One region of the Roseovarius sp. MS2 genome, then DNA from elsewhere that is predicted to be linked to it. Evidence: riboswitches for the same ligand, from Rfam matches in the RefSeq annotation. Region 1 holds a riboswitch; each other region holds the start of a gene.
What was found. A riboswitch is a leader RNA that binds a small molecule or an ion and turns the genes downstream of it on or off. The one in region 1 is predicted to bind thiamine pyrophosphate.
Positions count from the first base shown of each region.

Region 2: it holds a riboswitch for thiamine pyrophosphate, as region 1 does, so the genes downstream of both, ACLGGT_RS15580 (ABC transporter ATP-binding protein) here and thiD (bifunctional hydroxymethylpyrimidine kinase/phosphomethylpyrimidine kinase) in region 1, are expected to answer to the same signal.
Region 3: it holds a riboswitch for thiamine pyrophosphate, as region 1 does, so the genes downstream of both, thiC (phosphomethylpyrimidine synthase ThiC) here and thiD (bifunctional hydroxymethylpyrimidine kinase/phosphomethylpyrimidine kinase) in region 1, are expected to answer to the same signal.

Region 1 covers NZ_JBKHVF010000001.1:1,554,102-1,560,750, reverse strand. The annotation lists gene ACLGGT_RS07830 (ribonuclease HII) at 1-157, shown strand, start outside; gene ACLGGT_RS07825 (site-specific DNA-methyltransferase) at 254-1,366, shown strand; gene ACLGGT_RS07820 (MmgE/PrpD family protein) at 1,450-2,814, opposite strand; TPP riboswitch at 2,944-3,046, shown strand; gene thiD (bifunctional hydroxymethylpyrimidine kinase/phosphomethylpyrimidine kinase) at 3,093-3,887, shown strand; gene ACLGGT_RS07810 (FAD-dependent oxidoreductase) at 3,884-4,870, shown strand; gene thiS (sulfur carrier protein ThiS) at 4,854-5,051, shown strand; gene ACLGGT_RS07800 (thiazole synthase) at 5,053-5,823, shown strand; gene ACLGGT_RS07795 (thiamine phosphate synthase) at 5,823-6,419, shown strand; gene ACLGGT_RS07790 (ThiF family adenylyltransferase) at 6,416-6,649, shown strand, end outside.
Region 2 covers NZ_JBKHVF010000001.1:3,168,699-3,175,347, reverse strand. The annotation lists gene bchI (magnesium chelatase ATPase subunit I) at 1-594, shown strand, start outside; gene ACLGGT_RS15600 (magnesium chelatase subunit D) at 591-2,249, shown strand; gene bchO (alpha/beta fold hydrolase BchO) at 2,253-3,125, shown strand; gene ACLGGT_RS15590 (diguanylate cyclase domain-containing protein) at 3,232-4,242, opposite strand; gene ACLGGT_RS15585 (heme NO-binding domain-containing protein) at 4,239-4,841, opposite strand; TPP riboswitch at 4,969-5,068, shown strand; gene ACLGGT_RS15580 (ABC transporter ATP-binding protein) at 5,114-5,839, shown strand; gene ACLGGT_RS15575 (TenA family protein) at 5,852-6,508, shown strand; gene ACLGGT_RS15570 (ABC transporter permease) at 6,505-6,649, shown strand, end outside.
Region 3 covers NZ_JBKHVF010000001.1:2,812,807-2,819,455, forward strand. The annotation lists gene ACLGGT_RS13825 (CoA-acylating methylmalonate-semialdehyde dehydrogenase) at 1-178, opposite strand, end outside; gene ACLGGT_RS13830 (LysR family transcriptional regulator) at 283-1,179, shown strand; gene ACLGGT_RS13835 (CBS domain-containing protein) at 1,240-1,674, shown strand; gene coaD (pantetheine-phosphate adenylyltransferase) at 1,737-2,228, shown strand; gene gap (type I glyceraldehyde-3-phosphate dehydrogenase) at 2,235-3,287, opposite strand; gene ACLGGT_RS13850 (hypothetical protein) at 3,379-3,522, opposite strand; gene thiC (phosphomethylpyrimidine synthase ThiC) at 3,676-5,478, opposite strand; TPP riboswitch at 5,591-5,722, opposite strand; gene gap (type I glyceraldehyde-3-phosphate dehydrogenase) at 5,860-6,649, opposite strand, start outside.

The DNA of each region.
Region 1 (6,649 bases):
GGATTTAGCGCAACAGTTCCCCGGCTATGGCTGGGAACGGAACGCCGGATACCCATCGAAAAGCCACAGAGAGGCGCTCCTAAATCTTGGTGTGACCCCACATCATAGACGTTCGTTCAAGCCGGTGCACAACATATTGTATCAAGAAAATAACTAACCCTCTGATTCAAAAAAGAATTTGACGGCGAATCGGGTTTGACTCATCTTGGTCTCCAACGACCAGAGCGCAGAAGCGCCGGGACAGAGGCAGAAGATGACGACAATGACCAAAGCCAAGGGCGCGCCTGCGCTCCCTCTCAATACGATTATCGCCGGGGATTGCATCGAGGTGATGAACAGCTTGCCAGAGGCAAGCGTTGATCTCATCTTTGCTGATCCGCCTTATAATCTACAGCTCAAGGGCGACCTGCATCGACCCGACAATAGCCAAGTGGATGCGGTCGATGATGCTTGGGACCAATTTGCAAGTTTCGCCGCCTACGACAAGTTCACCCAAGACTGGCTCAAGGCGGCGCGCCGCTTGCTCAAACCTCATGGGGCAATCTGGGTCATCGGCTCTTATCACAACATCTTTCGGGTCGGTGCGGCGCTGCAGGATGCGGGCTATTGGATCCTGAACGATGTGATCTGGCGCAAATCTAACCCGATGCCGAATTTTCGCGGCAAGCGCCTGACCAACGCCCACGAAACGATGATCTGGGCGTCGAAATCCGAGGGTGCGAAGTACACCTTCAATTACGAGGCGCTGAAATCGCTCAACGACGGGGTGCAGATGCGCTCGGATTGGGTGCTTCCGCTCTGCACCGGGCATGAGCGGCTCAAGGATGACAACGGCGACAAGGCGCATCCGACGCAAAAACCCGAGAGCCTGTTGCACCGCGTTCTTGTCGGATCGACCAATCCCGGCGATGTCGTACTGGACCCGTTTTTTGGCACGGGCACCACGGGTGCCGTGGCCAAGATGCTAGGCCGCGATTACATCGGGATTGAACGTGAGGCAGCCTATCGCAGTGTTGCGGAAAAGCGGCTTGCGAATATCCGTAAATTCGACCGCGACGCGCTTCAGGTTTCAACATCCAAACGGGCAGAGCCCCGTGTGCCCTTTGGACAACTCATCGAACGTGGCATGTTGCGCCCCGGTGAGGTTCTGACCTCGATCAACGGCAAAGCGGCCAAGGTGCGTGCCGATGGCACGTTGGTGGCCGATGGCGTCAACGGCTCGATCCATCAGATCGGTGCGCATCTCGAAGGCGCACCCTCGTGCAACGGCTGGACCTATTGGTGCTTCAAGCGCGAGGGCAAGGTGGTGCCCATCGACGCGCTACGCCAGCAAATTCGCTCGGAAATGGAAGAGCGACCCAACTGATTACCCAGACACCGCCGGTGCCCAAGGCCTGACTTTCTCGGGCACCATTGACTTGCCCCGCCCTCATGGCGGGGCTTTTTTTGTCATCGGTCCGGTGCAGGCGTGACCAGATCAGCCATCTCGGAAAAAAGCATATCTGGCTGCAACAGTCTCTGTTTCATATCCCAAAGCGCCGCAATGCGCCCCTCCGACAGCACATGCCCGGCCATCGCACCCAGCTTGGCGCGCACGTCCGCTTCGGGCATGGGGGCCTCTGGGCCGCCGCGCGCGTTGACATCGCCTGAGGTCAGTCGCCGCCCGTCCTGCAGGATCGCCGTCACATCAGACCAGCGCCCGCCGGGAAAGCGGGCAGAATGGCGCGGTTCTTCACGCACCGTGATCCGCGCGTGCAGGCGGGCGACCTCCGGATCATTCAGGCCCGAACCGGTGATGTGCTCTGGCCCGATGCGCCCATGCACCAGCAGCGTGGCAAGCGCAAAACCCAGAGAATATTGCGCCTCGCTCGTCGTCTTGGGAAGGCCCGGAAAAAGCGCGGCGGATTGGGCAAATGTCGCCACTTCAAGCCGCTCAATCTCTGCGGCGCGCAGCCCTTGCTCGACCATCAGAACACGCACCCCTTCCAGCGCGCCATGCGCCCAACGGCAAATCGGATAGGGTTTGATGTAGTTGCGCAGGATGGTCCAATCCTGTCCCAAATCTTCCCAAATATGCGCCACGTCTTCTCTCTCGACCGTAATCGCGGGCGCGCCGGTAAAGCCGCGTTCTGCAAGAAACAGTGACGAAATTCCTACAAGAGCCCCCATTCCCGATCCGTCATGCAACATGGTCGGATTGGCAATTTCGCGCATCATCTGGCTGCGCGGCCCATGATATTCCGCGATCCCCATAGCCTCGCGCAACACATCCGAGGGCTGCCCACGCAGATGCGCCCCAAGGGCCGCAACACCCAGCGCATTCCAAGCGCCCGAGGTATGGTAATCGCTGACCGTGGCATGAAGCGCCACACCGGCCCGTGCCGCCACCTCATAGCCCATCGCAAGCGCAGTGAGCGCCTGCCGCCCGGTCAACTGTGGATGCTGCCCAGCATAGGCAAAGAGCGCCGGCACCAACGCGCAGCCGATATGCCCTTTGGTCGGGTTGTAGCCGTCATGCCCATCAAGATTGTCGATCTGCGTAGCAAGCGCCCAAGCCGCCCCAGGCATGGCACAGGTTCGCCCGTCAAATAGCAAAGTTGCGCTGTGTTTGTCACTAGAAGCCGCATGAAACTCTACCGCGAAATCGCGTGCAATCTGACCCACCTCCAGTGTCGCGCCCCCCGCAGCCACGCCGAGCGTATCAACCAGCAGGAGAGCAATACGCTCCAGCACCTCTTGCGGAACCTCAAGCGCGGGATCGAGCACGAATTTCGCGACGCGGTCGAATTGAGGGCGGTCTAGAACACAGGACATCTGAGCAACTTTCTGCAAGAGGGACTGCCCCAAAGTGGCGTGTTTACACGCCGGTTTGACGGCTGTTTGCGACATTTCCTGTCTCGCATTCTCCTCTTGCAGCGCGCAGAACCGGCTGTTAGCAATCAGGCATATCCGTTGGGGTGCCCGTGTTCAGGGCTGAGAGGTGCAAAGCCAACCCATCGAACCTGATCCGGGTGATGCCGGCGTAGGGAACGGACCTCAGCACGCCCGGTGCGCACTCCGTCCGTTTCCCCGCAAGATGAGAGGAACGGCAGATGATTGCCACAGCTTTGACAATCGCGGGCTCCGACAGCGGCGGCGGCGCGGGTATTCAGGCAGATCTCAAGACGTTTTCGGCACTGGGCGTCTATGGAACGAGCGTGATTACCGCCGTGACAGCCCAAAACACCTGTGCGGTGACCGATGTGCATCCCATCCCTAACGCGACTGTTGAAGCACAAATTTTAGCTGTTTTAGGCGATATCAGGGTCGATTGCATCAAGATCGGCATGCTGGGCGACGCAGGTCTCATCGAAACAGTGGCGCGGGCTCTGGCCGAATATCATGGCCCCATCGTCCTTGATCCCGTGATGGTCGCAAAATCCGGCGCGCGTCTTTTGCCGGACGCTGCGCGTGCCGCCCTCGTGGAGCACCTTGTGCCACGTGCCGATCTCCTCACCCCGAACCTGCCAGAGGCGGCAGCACTTTTGGGCATGTCAGAGGCGCGCGACAGTACAGAAATGCAGGCGCAGGGCGCGCTTCTTCGGGACATGGGTGCCGTGGCCGTCTTGATGAAGGGCGGGCACGCGCAAGGCGAGACTTGCACCGATTGGCTGATTGCTGACGCAAGATACCGCCTCGACGCCCCCCGCATCGCCACGCGCAACACCCACGGCACTGGCTGCACGCTATCATCGGCCATTGCGGCACATCTCGCAAAGGGACTAACCTTGCCAAAAGCGGTTGAGGCTGCGCATGGCTGGTTGCATCGCGCCATTCTCGCCGCAGATGCGCTGGAAATTGGCAAGGGCCATGGCCCGGTGCACCACTTTCACGAGGTTTGGACATGACAGGGCCTGTCACCATCCGGGGCGCGGGCATCGTTGGCCTCTGCGTGGCAACCGAACTTGTCGCGCGTGGCATTGACGTTATTTTACGCGATCCCGCACCATCACCCGGCGCGCATGCCTGCTCTTGGTGGGCGGGCGGCATGCTGGCCCCATTTTGCGAGGGCTTTTCCGCAGAAGAGCCAGTGGTGCGATTGGGTCAAGCGGCCGCCGATTGGTGGGCGGCACAGGGAGTTGAGGTAATCCGACGGGGCTCGCTCGTTGTCACCTTGCAGCGCGACCGCCGCGAACTGGATCAGTTCGCCCGCCGAACCATGGGGCATCGATTTGTAACAGGCGAAGAATTGGCCGTGTTAGAGCCGCATTTGGTTGAGCGCCACGACCGCGCACTTTTCTTTCCTGATGAGGCGCATATCAATCCTCGCGCGGCACTGCATCACCTGCACAAGCGCCTGGTGGACGCAGGCGTGCGATTCGAACAAGATGCGGCAGAGCCTCATGGTTCGGTGATCGACTGTCGCGGCCTCGCCGCGCAGGACAGTTTGCCCGATCTGCGGGGGGTCAAGGGAGAGATGCTGGTGCTGCGCAGCCGTGATGTGACCCTGACAAGGCCCATTCGCCTGTTGCACCCGCGGTTTCCACTCTACATCGTGCCACGGGGCGATGGTGTATTCATGCTGGGTGCGACACAGATCGAGAGCACGGAGCGCGGCCGTGCCTCGGCTCGGTCCGTGATGGAGCTGCTGTCGGCTGCCTATGCTCTGCACCCCGCTTTTGGCGAGGCGGAGGTGCTGGAAATTGGCGCTGATGCACGCCCTGCTTTCCCCGACAACCTTCCGCGCGTTTCCCGCAAGGGAGGCACAGTTTATGTCAACGGCCTCTTTCGCCACGGCTTCCTCTTGTCGCCTGCGGTGGCGCGTATGGCAGCAGAGATGGTCTCGGGCGATACTCAGAAACCGGAGTTTTATCATGAAGATCACGGTTAACGGCACTGTGCAGGACACCGCTGCACCATCGCTTGATGCGCTGCTGATCGAGCTGGGTTATGGCGCGGCCAAGGTGGCGACTGCAGTGAACGAAAGTTTTGTTCCTGCTGCAATGAGACCAGAACAGAGACTGAATGACGGCGACCGGATCGAGATCGTCGCACCACGGCAAGGGGGCTGACATGCCTGTTTTCTACGAGACCGAGATCACCTCGCGGCTGATGCTGGGCACTGCGCAATATCCCTCGCCCGCGATCCTCGCCGATGCCTTCAAACGCTCTGGCGCGGGCATCGCCACCGTCTCTGTGCGGCGTGAGGCAGGGGGCGACCGCGCGGGCCAGGCGTTCTGGGATATGATCCGCGACCTTGATGTGCGCGTACTGCCCAATACCGCCGGCTGCCATTCGGTCCGGGAGGCTGTAACAACGGCTCAGATGGCGCGGGAACTGTTTGACACGCGCTGGATCAAGCTTGAGGTGATCGGCCACGCCGACACCCTGCAGCCAGACCCCTTTGGTCTGGTCGAAGCGGCGCGCATCCTGACCGAGGACGGATTTCAGGTGTTTCCTTATTGCACCGAAGACCTTGTGCTCTGCGAGCGCCTGGTAGAGGCGGGATGCCAGGTGTTGATGCCTTGGGGCGCCCCGATTGGTACGGGGCTTGGCCTCAATAACATCTACGGCCTTCGCTCTTTGCGTGCGCATTTCCCCGATCTGCCGCTGGTGATCGACGCAGGCCTAGGCCTGCCAAGCCAAGCGGCGCATGCGATGGAACTAGGCTATGACGCAGTGCTGCTTAACACAGCCGTGGCCAAGGCAGGCGATCCGGCGGCGATGGCCGACGGGTTCGCCCGCGCATTGGAGGCAGGGCGCCTTGCCTATGAGGCCGACCCGATGGAGCCGCGCGATATGGCCGCCCCCTCGACCCCCGTGTTAGGAAGGGCCTTTACCTGATGTCTCTGCCGCGTTTCTATCCGATTTTCGATCACACGGACTGGCTTCGCCGCGTGCTGCCACTTGGTGTTAAGCTCGTGCAGTTGCGCATCAAGGATCTTACGGGCGAGGCCTTGAACGCGCAAATTACGCAGGCACAGAGCCTATGTCGGACCCATGGTGCCACTCTCGTGGTCAACGATCATTGGCAAGCCGCGATTGATACAGGCGCGACTTGGGTGCATCTGGGGCAGGAGGATCTCGACACCGCCGACATTCCCGCCATGCGCCGTGCCGGGCTGAAGCTGGGGCTTAGCACCCATGACCATGCGGAGCTTGACCGGGCTCTCTCGTACGATCCCGATTACGTGGCGCTTGGTCCGGTCTATCCTACCATCCTGAAAAAGATGAAGTGGCACGAACAGGGTCTGGACAAGTTGACCGAGTGGAAGCGCCTGATTGGCGACGTTCCCTTGGTCGCCATCGGCGGCATGTCGGTTGAGCGGGCGGGTGGGGCCTATGCAGCCGGGGCAGATATCGTGTCTGCCGTGACGGATATCACGCTCAATCCCGACCCCGAGGCGCGGGTGCAGCACTGGATTGAGGTCACGCGATGACCCGTTATGCACGTCAGATCGCCCTGCCCGCGTTTGGGGTTGCTGGTCAGGATCGGCTTGCGGCGGCGCATGTGCTGGTGGTGGGTGCGGGCGGCTTGGCCGCCCCGGTGCTGCAATACCTCGTGGGCGCAGGTGTGGGGCGCATCACGCTGATGGATGGCGACCGGGTCAGTCTCAGCAACTTGCACCGTCAAACGCTGTTTCGCATGGCGGATATCGGCCAACCAAAG
Region 2 (6,649 bases), 1.6 Mb from region 1:
AACCTGCTTGAGGATCACATCGTCGACCTGCTGCTCGACGTGGCGCAATCCGGCGAAAACGTGGTGGAGCGTGAGGGTCTCTCGATCCGCCATGCGGCGCGTTTTGTGCTTGTGGGCTCTGGCAATCCCGAAGAGGGCGAGTTGCGCCCACAGCTTCTGGATCGTTTCGGTCTCTCGGTCGAGGTGCGCTCGCCCCAGAACATCGAGGAGCGCATCGAGGTCATTCGCCGCCGCGACGCCTATGAACGCGACACCGAGGCCTTCATGGTGACATGGCAGGCCGAGGATGCCTTGATCCGCGACCGGATTCTGGCGGCGCGCAGCGCGCTGCGAACCGTTCAATCCCCCGACGAGGTCTTGCGCGACTGCGCGACGCTCTGCATCGCCATCGGCGCGGATGGGCTGCGCGGCGAGCTGACCCTGCTGCGCGCCGCGCGTGCGCTTGCGGCCTATGAGGGCGATGCCGCTGTGACCCGCGCACATCTTACCCAGGTCGCGCCGCTCGCGCTCAGCCACCGTTTACGCCGCGATCCATTGGACGAGGCGGGCAGCGCCACACGCATTGCCCGCGCCATGGCAGAGGTCTGGGGATGACGCCCAGCCCCGCATGGGCGCGCGCCCTGCGGGCGCTCACCCTTTTGGCGATTGATCCTGAGGGGTTGCGCGGGCTGACGCTGCGCGCCCGTGCCGGTCCGGTGCGGCAGGCGTTCGATACGGCGCTCGCGCGTTTGCCCGGCCCTGCCCGGCGCATCCACCCGGATCTTAGCGATACGCAGCTTTTTGGCGGCGCGGATATCGCCGCCACGCTCGCCGCCGGGCACCTGATCCACAGCGCTGGACTGGCCGATAACCCGGCGCGCCTGATCCTGACAATGGCCGAACGCACACCGCCCGCCCTTGCCGCCCGGCTGGCACAACTTCTGGATCAAAGCCCGGACCATACGCTCTTTCTGTTTGACGAGGGGATCGACGCCGAGGAAACCGCCCCGCAAACCCTCTGCGAACGGCTGGCGCTGCATGTGACACTCGACGACATCCGCCATGACGCGGCCCCTGCCCTCATGCCCGCCGCCGCCGATCTGGCAGAGGCCCGCGCGCGGCTTGGCGGCGTTACCCACACGCCCGAGGATATCGCCACGCTCACCGCGCTGGCCGCCAGTTTCGGCATCGACAGCCTGCGCGCGCCATGGCTTGCCCTGCGCGCCGCCCGCGCGCTGGCCGCATCAGAGGCCCATCCACAGGTAACACAGGATGATCTGCGCGAGGCGGCAGAGCTCGTCTATCCCGCGCGCGCCACGCAACTGCCGCAAGATCCCGAACCAGAACAACCCGACACACCGCCCGAACCCGAAGATCAAAGCCAAAGCGAAACACCCGACATCCCAGATGACTTGCTCATCGCTGCGGTGGCAGCCCTTTTGCCCCCCGCGCTGCTGGATCAACTGGCCCAACGCGGTGCCACGCGGCGTGCGGCAGGCTCGGGTGCCGGTGCCCGGCGCAAGGCGCATCAACGCGGTCGGCCCCTACCTGCACGGCAAGGTGCACCGGATGGGCGCGGGCGCATTGATCTCATTGCGACGCTGCGCGCCGCAGCCCCGTGGCAGCCGCTGCGCCGCCGCGCCCGCCCCGATGCACCGGGCGTGATCATCCATGCCGCTGACATCCACCTCAAACGCTATGAGGATCGCGCCGACCGATTGGTGATCTTCGCGGTCGATGCCTCTGGCTCTTCGGCGCTGGCACGGCTGGCCGAGGCCAAGGGCGCGGTTGAGCTCTTGCTGGCCGAGGCCTATTCCCGGCGAGACCAAGTGGCGCTGATCGCGTTTCGCGGCATGGGCGCCGAACTCATTCTGCCGCCCACCCGCGCGCTGGTGCAGGCCAAGCGGCGTCTGGGCAGCTTGCCCGGGGGTGGCGGCACCCCGCTTGCGGCGGCTCTTGGCGCGGCGCTCACCCTTGCCCGCCAGTCCGAGGCGCATGGGCTAAGCCCAACGCTTGCCCTGCTGACGGATGCCCGCGCCAACATTACGCTCGACGGGCGCGGTGACCGCGCCGAGGCGGCCAAAGACACCAGCACGATGGCGCGGCTCTGGCGCGCGCAGGGCCTGCCCGCCATCGTGATCGACATTTCGGCCCGTCCGGGCCCAGAGCCCGCCCATCTCGCGGCGGAAATGAACGCCCGCCACCTGCCCTTGCCGCGCGCGGATGCCCGGCGAATTTCGACGGCTGTTACCTCAGCCCTCGGGGTCTAGGCGATGGACTGGCAGCGCGATCTGGCGACTTGGCCGCTCAACGCCCAGTCGCGCCGCATTCACCATCCCCCCCACCAATGGCATCTGCAGGAAATGGGCAACGGTCCTCTTGCCCTTTTGCTGCACGGGGCGGGGGCCTCGACCCATAGTTGGCGCGATCTGATGCCGCTTTTGGCGCTAAGCCACCGGGTCATTGCGCTGGATCTTCCCGGTCAGGGGTTCTCGCGCGCGGGAAACCGGCGGCGTCTGGGCCTGCCCGGCATGGCCGGGGATATCGCGGCGCTTTGCCAGTCGGAGGGGTGGCACCCCGATCTGATCCTCGGCCATTCCGCAGGCGGGGCCATCGCGCTGGAACTCGCCACGCGGCTGAGGACGCCCACAGACCAGCCGCCCGACATTGCCTGCGTCAACGCGGCCCTTGGCCCGTTCGAGGGTGTGGCGGGCTGGCTCTTTCCGGTTCTCGCCAAGGTTCTGGCGCTTAATCCGCTGACGCCCACGCTCTTTACCCTTGGCACCGACAAACTCACCCGCGCCCGCCGTCTGATCGAGAGCACCGGATCGCGCCTCACGCCCGAAGGTCTCGCTCTCTATGCGCGGCTGATCGGGGACCGTGCGCATGTCGATGGCACCTTGCAGATGATGGCCCAATGGGATGTCGCCCCGCTCTTGACCCGGCTGGGCGCGATCCCCAATCGCTGCCTCTTGATCACGGGCACCAGCGATCTGGCCGTCCCGCCAGAAACCTCCGCGCGCGCCGCCGCGCAGATGCCACGGGCGCGCACGCTGTCTTTGGATGGCCTTGGCCATGTGGCCCAAGAAGAGGATGCCGCGCGCGTTCTGGCCGCAATCCTTGATCCGGGCAACTGGCCCGACTGATGCGCTTCGGGTTTACGGTGAAACACCGAAACGGTGTGGCTGTTTGATTTGGCGCGATGTCCTACAGGGAAAGCCTGTCAACTTTCTCTGAAACTGCGTTAAGCGCTCAGGCGATGCCATGCGCCGGGGCCGCGCGTGGCAATGGGCTTTCGTGAAACCGCGCACAGCCCCGACCCCGCCCCTTGGCAGCATAGAGCGCCAGATCGGCATCGGCCATCATCCGCACGGGTTCGGGGCTGTCATAGGCACAGCTAAGCGTGATGCCGATACTGCCGGAAATCCGACAGTGCTGCGCGCGATAGGGAACCGGCTTTTCCAGCCGGGCAATCATCCGATCTGCCAAATCGCCCACGGGTGCCCGCTCTGTCATGCCAAGCAGCAGGATCACGAATTCATCGCCCCCCACACGGGCAATCAAATCATCGCTGCGCACCTCGTCGCGCAGGCGCCGCGCCACCTCTTGCAGCACATGATCGCCCGCCGCATGGCCCAATGTGTCATTCACCTGTTTGAAAAAATCGAGATCGAGATGCAGCAGCGCGAAATCCTGCTCACTCTGCATCAACCGATCCAGCACATGGTCAAGGGCGCGGCGGTTCCGCAGCCCCGTCAACATATCCGTAAACGCCTGCTCTTCCGCGGCAATGCGTGCGCCCTGCAAGCGCAGGTTCAGCTTGCGCGAGGCGTCCATCGCGGCGGATTTTGCCTCGATCAAATAGAGCATCTCGGTCGTCAGATCCGTCGCCGCAAAGTCAGCGCCGGTCAGGTCAAAGTCGCGCACCGCCTCGACCACGGAAATCCCGAACGAGAGATTCACCACCGCCCCGCCCCCCGGTAATGGCAAAAGCACGCCCTTGAGCGCCGTATGGGGGGGAGCACGCAAGCGCAGCCGAAGCCGCGCCCCGGCGGAGGCCAGAAGATCCGCCATATTCCCCGCCTGATGCGGGCGGCGCAGTTCGATCAGATCCAGAAACCGCATGCCCTGCAGCGCGCGCGCACCAAAGAGCTTGGCAAAGGTTGGCCCCGCCTGCACCAGATGGCCCTCGGCATCCAGAACCGCATGCATCGGGCAAAGCCCCGCAAGCAGCGGCAAAAGCCCCCTATCCTGAACAGTCATGCCGCGCTTTCCCCAAGCCCCAGAGCAAAGGCCCGCCCATGCGCGAACCCCTCATCCAACAAACGCACCTCAATGATCTCATAATCCGCGCCATCCCCCTGATGCTCGACCAGCGCAAGCACGCCATAGTCATCCGCCATGGCGCGCAAAAGCCCGACCACCACCGGGCCAAGCCGCAGATCATGCCCCTTGGGCAGCCCCACATGCAGAGCATAAACCCCCGCCCCTCGGTCCTGTAATTCCAGCGCGGGCAGCCCCAGATCGGCGACTGCAAGGCGCGCGCGCTCTGGCAGATCATCAAGAGAATGCAGAAACTCCACATAATCCACCCCCCCAAAGCGCAACAGACGGCGCAGCGCCTCGGTCGCGGGGTGCGAGACCAGATAGGTGCCGATATCCTCAAGCAGATCGTCACGCCCGCGCGCCAATCGCGCGCCAACCGCGGTCAACACCTGTTCGGTGATGCGCGCCTCGTAGACCATCATCGCTTCAAACTCGGTAAAACCCAGGTTCAATCGTTGAATCGTGCCAATCCAGACATCGCGCCCATAGGTATCCCTGACAAATCGCTCAATCGCGCGGTTGACCAGCCCGTGCATGACACCCTCCTCTCAGATGCCTGCATCCTGACAGCCAAGGGTTAAGGCCCCCTGAACATCTAAAATCCTCAGTATATTGCAGCCCCTATCGCGCCCTTGTCATCGCAGAGCGCTGCGGCTACATCTGGAGCATCCGTTGGGGTGCCCCTTGGGGCTGAGAGGTCTTGCACCAACCCATCGAACCTGATCCGGCTCGCACCGGCGGAGGGAACGGAAACCGCGCAGCGGCGCGCCATCCCCCTGCCCGCGAGCCCTGTTTGAAGAGGCCGCGCATGACCGCCCCGCCCAGTCTGACCCTTGATGGCCACGCCCGGATTGGCGCTGTACCGGTATTTGGCCCACTGCGGCTGACCTTGTCCGCCGGGCGCATCACCTGCCTGCTCGGCCCTTCGGGCGTGGGCAAAACCACGGTGCTGCGCCTGATCGCCGGGGTGGATGAGGTGACAGAGTTTACCGGCACGATCACGGCCTCTGATGGCGGGCCACTGTCAGGGCGCATGGCGCTGATGGCACAGGGCGACATGCTGATGCCGTGGCTCGATGTGCTGGGCAATGTAACGCTTGGGGCGCGGCTGCGCGGGATGTCGCGCGACGTGGCGCGCGCGCGCGAGATGCTGGCGCGGGTCGGTCTGGCCGACCATGCAGACAAGCGGCCTCATGCGCTCTCGGGGGGGCAGAAACAGCGCGTGGCACTGGCCCGCACGTTGATGGAGGACCGCCCCATCGTTTTGCTGGACGAGCCGTTTTCGGCCCTCGATGCCCGCACCCGCGCGCAGATGCAGGATCTTTCGGCCACCCATCTGGCAGGGCGCACAGTCCTGATGGTCACACATGACCCGGCTGAGGCCGCGCGCATGGGCCATGCCATCCACATCCTGACCGAAACCGGGCTAGAGGATGTGACCCCGCCCGCAGCCCCGGTGCCACGCGCCGTGGATGACCCCGAAACTCTCGCGGCGCAGGGCCGTCTTTTGGCCCGCCTGCGCGCCCCCGCCTGACAGGAGAAAAAGATGCACCCCACCGAACACCTCAAATCCCTTGTGGCCACCGATTGGCAGGCCGCCACCCGGCACCCCTTCACCGATCAGCTTGCGGCGGGCACGTTGCCCAAGGCCCGCATGCTCGCCTATCTGCAACAGGATTACCTCTTTATCGAGGATTTCGTGCGGCTTCTGGCCTCTGCCATCGCCCATGCGCCCAGCCTGCCCGATGCCATTCCGGCGGCACAGTTTCTCGGGCTGATCTCGGGGCCGGAGAATACCTATTTCCTGCGCGCAATCGCGGCGCTTGGCGGAACAACTGAGCCGCCTGTAACGCCCCATCCGATCACAGCCGAATTTCAGGCACTGATGCGCGCAGCGGCAAAATCAGGCAGCTATGCGCAGATGATTGCGGTCCTCAGCGTGGCCGAATGGACCTATCTGGATTGGGCCAGACCGCATGCGAACCGCGCCGCAGACCTGCCGTTCTGGTTCGGGGAATGGATCACCCTTCACAGCGGGCCGGGGTTCGAGGGGGTTGTGACATATCTGCGCGGTCAGTTTGATCAGGTCTGGCCCAGCCTCACCCCCGAGGATCAAGCCGCCGCGCAATCCGCCTTTGTTACGGCAACACGTCTTGAACGCGCCTTCTTTGACGCGGCCCTTGCCGGATACCCCGCCGCATGAGCCGCCTTGTCACCATCGCAAGTTCGACAGCCCTTGCACTCGTGCTCTGGCAGGCGCTGGTGACGCTCGCGGCGCTGCCGCCCTTCATTCTGCCCGGGCCGGGCCGCGTGGCGGAAACCCTCTGGGCCAGCCGCGCGCTGA
Region 3 (6,649 bases), 1.3 Mb from region 1:
TGGCGGCCCAAGCGGGCTGTGCGGCCTGTGCGGCGGCGACAGCGGCATCCATTTCTTCGACGCTGGCGAGCGGGCATTTGGCCTGCACTTCGCCGGTGGCGGGGTTGAACACATCTGCAAAGCGCCCGGAGGTGCCTTTGACATGTTGACCGTTGATGTAATGGGTAAGCTCTTGCATTGGGAATCCTCCTAATCCGTTGGTGGCAGGGTAGTCTTGCAAAACCTCTGCGGAAAGAGGCAATATTCCAAAAGTGATTTGCATTTCTGCAAAGGGGGCCGGGAATGACGCCGCATTGGGACGATATCCGCATATTCCTGGCCGTTGCCCGGTCTGAGAGCCTGTCGGGGGCGGGGCGGATATTGCGGATTGATCCGGCGACGGTGGGGCGGCGTATCGCGCGGCTGGAAGAGGAGTTGGGCGCGCCGCTTTTTGCCAAATCGCCCACGGGGTATGTATTGAGCGAGGCGGGGCAGCGCCTGATGGGGCCGGCGCTGCGGGCGGAAACCGCCATGCAGGAAGCCACCGAGGAAATGGCCGGACAAGCCGGGGGGCTGAGCGGGCAAATCCGCATCGGCGCGCCGGATGGCTGCGCCAATTTCCTGTTGCCGCAGGTCTGCGCCGCGATTGGAGCGGAAAATCCCGATCTGGAAATTCAGATCGTGGCGCTGCCGCGTGTGTTCAACCTGACCCGGCGCGAGGCGGATATGGTGATCGCGGTGAGCCCGCCCACGGCGGGGCGACTGACGGTGCAGAAGATCACCGATTACCGCCTGCATCTGGCGGCGACGGTGCGCTATCTGCGTTCGCATCCCCCGATTGCGACGCTGGCGGACCTGCGCGCGCATCGGATGGTGGGCTATATTCCCGATATGATCTTTGACAAGGAATTGGACTATCTCAGCGAGGCGGGGATCGAGCGCGTCAGCCTTGCGTCGAATTCGGTGTCGGTGCAGCTCAATTGGGTGCGGCAGGGCGGTGGCATCGGGGTATTGCATGATTTCTCACTGCCTTGGGCGCGGGGGCTGCAAAAGGTGCTGCCCGACCAATTTTCGCTTACCCGCAGCTTTTATCTGGTGCGCCATGCGGATGACCGGCGGCTGGAACGGCAGAACCGGTTTGCTACCGCGCTGGTCGAGAGGCTTCGGCAAGAGGTGCAGAGCCTGGAGGCGCGCACTTGACAGAAATTTTATTATAGATCACGCTGATTTTATGGACATATTCTTGCGGAGGGTCGTGTCATGCTGGTGCAGCAAATCCTGAAATCCAAGGGCGATAGCGCGGTGATCACGATCTCGCCTCAGACAAAGGTTTCGGAGGCGGCGCAGACCCTTGCAGAGCGCCGGATCGGCGGGCTTGTGGTGTCACGGGATGGCGAGACGGTGGAGGGGATCATCTCAGAGCGCGATATCGTGCGCAGCCTGGCCGTGCGCGGCGTGGTCTGCATGACCGAAACCGTGTCTGAAATGATGACCCGTAATCCGGTTTGCTGTTCGCGGCAGGATACATCTGATGCGGTGTTGGCGCGTATGACCGATGGCCGGTTCCGTCACATGCCGGTGGTGGAGGCGGGCAAGCTGGTGGGGATCGTGACCATCGGCGACGTGGTTAAGGCGCGGCTGGAAGAGCTGGCGATGGAGAAGACAGCCCTTGAAGGGATGATCATGGGCTACTAAGCGCTTGCATCGCCTTGCATAGTATTGTTGCGTGAGCGGCGATTGCAGCAAAGGAGGGCCGCATGCGCATTGGTCTTTATCCCGGCACGTTCGACCCTATTACCTTGGGCCATATTGATATTATCCGCCGGGCAGCCGTGCTGGTGGATCGGCTGGTTCTGGGGGTTGCGATCAACCGGGACAAGGGGCCGCTGTTTTCGCTGGAAGAGCGGGTCGAGATGATCGAGGCGGAATGTGCCAAGCTGAGCGCGCAGACCGGCACCGAAATCGTGGCGCATCCCTTCGAGAACCTGCTGATCAATTGCGCCCATGATGTGGGCGCGCAGGTGATCGTGCGCGGTCTGCGCGCGGTGGCGGATTTCGAATATGAATTCCAGATGGTCGGGATGAACCGGGCGCTGGATAATTCGGTCGAGACCGTCTTTCTTATGGCGGATGCCAATCATCAGGCGATTGCCAGCAAACTGGTCAAGGAAATCGCCCGGCTGGGCGGGGATGTGACCAAGTTTGTCACCCCCCCGGTCCGCGAAGCGCTGCTGGCCAAGTTTTCCTAAGGCTGCTCAGGTCGGTTCCATCACCCGCGTGTGGTGCGGGACGGGGCCGCGCCCGGTTTCGAGGTGGCGGCCCATTTCGGCGGCGACATCGAGCATGCGGTTGGAAAAGCCCCATTCGTTGTCATACCAGCTGAGCACGCGGCAAAGCCGTCCTTCCATCACCCGTGTCTGATCGGTGGCAAAGATCGAGCTGTGGGGATCGTGGTTAAAGTCCGAGGAGACAAGCGGGCAGCTGGTAACATCGAGCACGCCCAAAAGCGCGCCGTTGGCGGCACCGCTGACGGCGGCGTTGATCTCGTCTACGCTGGTGTCGCGCGCGGCCTCGAATGTCAGGTCCACGACGCTGACATTGGGGGTGGGCACGCGGATAGCGGTGCCGTCGAGCCGCCCGGCGAGGGCGGGCAACACGAGGCCCACGGCACGGGCAGCGCCGGTGGTGGTGGGGATGATGTTGAGCCCCGCCGCGCGGGCGCGGTAGAGGTCCTTGTGCATGGTGTCGAGTGTTGGCTGGTCACCGGTGTAGCTATGGATTGTGGTCATGAAACCACGGGTGATGCCGATGCTTTCATGCAGCACCTTGGCCAAGGGGGCGAGGCAATTGGTGGTGCAAGAGGCGTTGGAAACGATCACATCCTTGGCGGTCAGATCCGCATGATTGACGCCGTAGACCACGGTGCGATCGGCACCGGCTGAGGGGGCCGAGACCAGAACGCGCCGCGCGCCGTTCTTGAGGTGGCGGGCGGCGGCGTCGCGGTCTGTAAAGATGCCGGTGCATTCCAGCACGATATCGACATCACCCCAAGGCAGCGCTTCGGGGTCGCGCAGGGCGGTCACGCGCATCGGCCCGCGGCCTGCGTCAATCGTGTCGGCGGTGGTGGTGATCTGACCCCGAAAGCGGCCATGCACGCTGTCGAATTCGAGCAGATGGGCGTTTGTTTCGACCGGGGCCAGATCGTTGATGGCCACGACTTCGATGTCTTGGCGGTCCGAGTCGAGCAAAGCGCGCAGCACGTTGCGTCCGATACGACCAAATCCGTTTATGGCAAGTTTCAGGGGCATGGCATCCTCCGAGAGTTATGTTAGCGCTAACAATTGAAGGCGAACATAAACGAATTTCGAAACGAGTCAATGCGGAGGAGTGTCAGTTGCGTTATCGCCAAAAGGCGACATATTCGATCAGATCAATCAGCTTGCGCCCGAGGAACAGGGTGGATTGGCTATCGTTCAATATGACATCGGCACCGAGCGCCACTAGGACGATCCCCCCAAGGCCAATCGCGATTGTGTTGGTCATGCCGCGCGCCTTTGCCGTCTGCGTCCCGCAGGGTATGCAACAGAGGCTGCCGCCATGCAAGCCGGATCAAGGGCCGGGAGGGGGCTGGCCATGGGGCCGGAGGCGCAAAACGGCCCCCGGCGCCGGGCACCGGGGGCTTGCGATCAGGTCTGATCACTCGTCAAGGGGCAGGTAGATATCGCCAGCTTCGCGGAATTTTTCGGCCATCGCCGCCATACCCTCTTTCTGGGCCTCGGCGCGGATGTCGTGGCTGATCTTCATCGAGCAGAATTTCGGCCCGCACATCGAGCAGAAATGCGCCACCTTATGCGCCTCTTTGGGCAAGGTCTGATCGTGGAAGTCGCGGGCGGTTTCCGGGTCGAGCGAGAGGTTGAATTGATCCTCCCAGCGGAATTCAAAGCGCGCGCGGCTGAGCGCATCGTCACGCCGCTGCGCCCCCGGCAGGCCCTTGGCAAGGTCGGCTGCATGGGCCGCGATTTTGTAGGTGATGACGCCGGTTTTCACATCGTCGCGGTCGGGCAGGCCCAGATGTTCCTTGGGGGTGACATAGCACAGCATCGCACAGCCGAACCAACCGATCATCGCCGCCCCGATGCCGCTGGTGATATGGTCATAGCCCGGCGCAATATCGGTGGTGAGTGGCCCAAGGGTGTAGAACGGGGCCTCGTGGCAGCATTCAAGCTGCTTCTCCATATTCTCTTTGATCTTGTGCATGGCGACATGGCCCGGCCCCTCGATCATCACCTGGCAATCCTTGCGCCATGCGATTTTCGTGAGTTCGCCCAGCGTCTCCAACTCGGCGAATTGAGCGGCGTCATTGGCATCGGCGATAGAACCGGGGCGCAGCCCATCGCCCAATGAAAAGCTCACGTCATATTGGCGACAGATGTCGCAGATGTCTTCGAAATGCTCATAAAGAAAGGACTCGCGGTGGTGATGCAGGCACCACTTGGCCATGATCGAACCGCCTCGGCTGACGATGCCTGTCACCCGATTTACCGTCATTGGCACCATGTGCAGGCGCACGCCCGCATGGATGGTGAAATAGTCCACGCCCTGTTCGGCCTGTTCGATCAGCGTGTCACGGAACACCTCCCATGTCAGGTCTTCGGCAATGCCATTCACCTTTTCCAGCGCCTGATAGATCGGCACGGTGCCGATGGGCACGGGGCTGTTGCGGATGATCCATTCGCGCGTGTTGTGGATGTTGCGGCCCGTCGAGAGATCCATCACCGTATCCGCGCCCCAGCGGATCGCCCAGACCAGTTTCTCGACCTCTTCTTCCATCGAAGAGGTGACGGCGGAGGTGCCCATGTTGGCATTGATCTTGACCAGAAAATTGCGGCCGATGATCATCGGCTCCAGTTCCGGGTGGTTGATATTTGCGGGGATGATGGCGCGGCCTGCTGCAATCTCTTGCCGTACGAATTCGGGGGTCACGTAGTCGGGAATATTCGCGCCCCAGTCGTTGCCGTCGCGGTGACAGGGTGTCAATTCCCGCAGCTGGTTTTCGCGGATGGCCACGAATTCCATCTCGGGCGTGATAAGGCCTGCGCGGGCATAGGCCAGTTGGGTGGGGGCCGCCCCCGGTTTGGCGCGCAGTGGCCGGTGCTGAACCGGAAACTCCGGCACCAGTCTATCGCCGGTGACAAAGCCGTTATCCTCGGGCTTGACGTGGCGGCCCTCGTAATCCTCCACAGTCCCGCGCGCCATGATCCACGAGCGGCGAAGCGGCGGCAAGCCTTGGCGAATATCGGTGGTGCGGTCCGGATCGGTATAGGGACCAGAGCTATCATAGACGGCCAGCGGTGCCTCGCCTGCGGTGGGATGGGTCGAGATTTCGCGCATGGGCACTGCGATTTCGGGATAGTGCTGGCCGGTCACATAGATTTTTCTAGAGGCGGGCAGGGGGCCCGTGGTCACGCTAGGGGTGATGTTCTGGGTGGGGACGTTCATTTTGGTGCTCCTCGAGTCAGTTTCTACAAAGAGACCAGATGAGCGTGGCAGGGAGGCAGGAGGGCAGCATATACGCCCCGGTTCAGGCCATGGGATCTGCCGGAACGTGGCATGATCGCGAGCCCTAGCTTCCTACGCCAGTATCAACTGGGTCAGGTTCAAAGGGTCGCGACACTGCAATATCCGCAAAGATGATTGCCAGCCGCCTCTCAGTCCCTCAGTTGGGACTCCCCTGCGTAGGAGAAGCGTAAGCGGTAACACAGGGCCGCGCAACCCGAAGTTTCGGGCCTGCGAGCCCAGAGGCAGATTGGCGCGTTCCAATGGCAAAGTGCCGGGCTGCGCGTATCGCGGCCCGGCGCTGCACAAAATGTGAGGGCTTGTTTACTGCAACCGGCCCATGGCAACGGCGACATCGGCCATGCGGCAGGAAAAGCCCCATTCGTTGTCATACCATGCCAGCACCCGCACCAGACGGTTGCCGATCACTTTGGTCTGATCTGGGGCGAAGATCGAGCTTTCCTCGGTGTGGTTGAAGTCGATGCTGACCTTGGGTTCGGGATCATAGCCCAGAACGCCCTTCATCGCGCCAGCGGCGGCCTCGGCCACCACGGCGTTGACATCGGCCTTGGTCACGTCGCGCTTGGCGACAAAGGTCAGGTCCACCGCCGAGACATTGGGCGTGGGCACGCGGATGGCAGAGCCGTCGAGTTTGCCCGCGAGTTCCGGCAGCACCTCACCAAGCGCTTTGGCGGCCCCGGTCGAGGTGGGGATCATCGACATCGCGGCGGCGCGGGCGCGGTAGAGGTCATTGTGGCGACGGTCCAGCGTCGGCTGGTCACCGGTATAGGCGTGGATCGTGGTCATGATGCCGCTCTCGATCCCGATTGTATCATTCAGCACCTTGGCCAGCGGCGCGAGGCAATTGGTGGTGCAAGAGCCGTTCGAGATCATCCGCTCAGAGGCCAAGAGCGCGTCATGGTTGACGCCGTAGACCACGGTGCGATCCACGTTCTTGGCCGGGGCCGAAATCAGCACCTTGCGCGCGCCGCGCTCAAGATGGGTGCGGGCCTTGGCACCATCATTGAAATTGCCGGTGCATTCGAGCACCACATCAACCCCGTCCCAATCCAATTCGTTCATGTCATAGGTCGAGAACATCTGGATCGGGCCG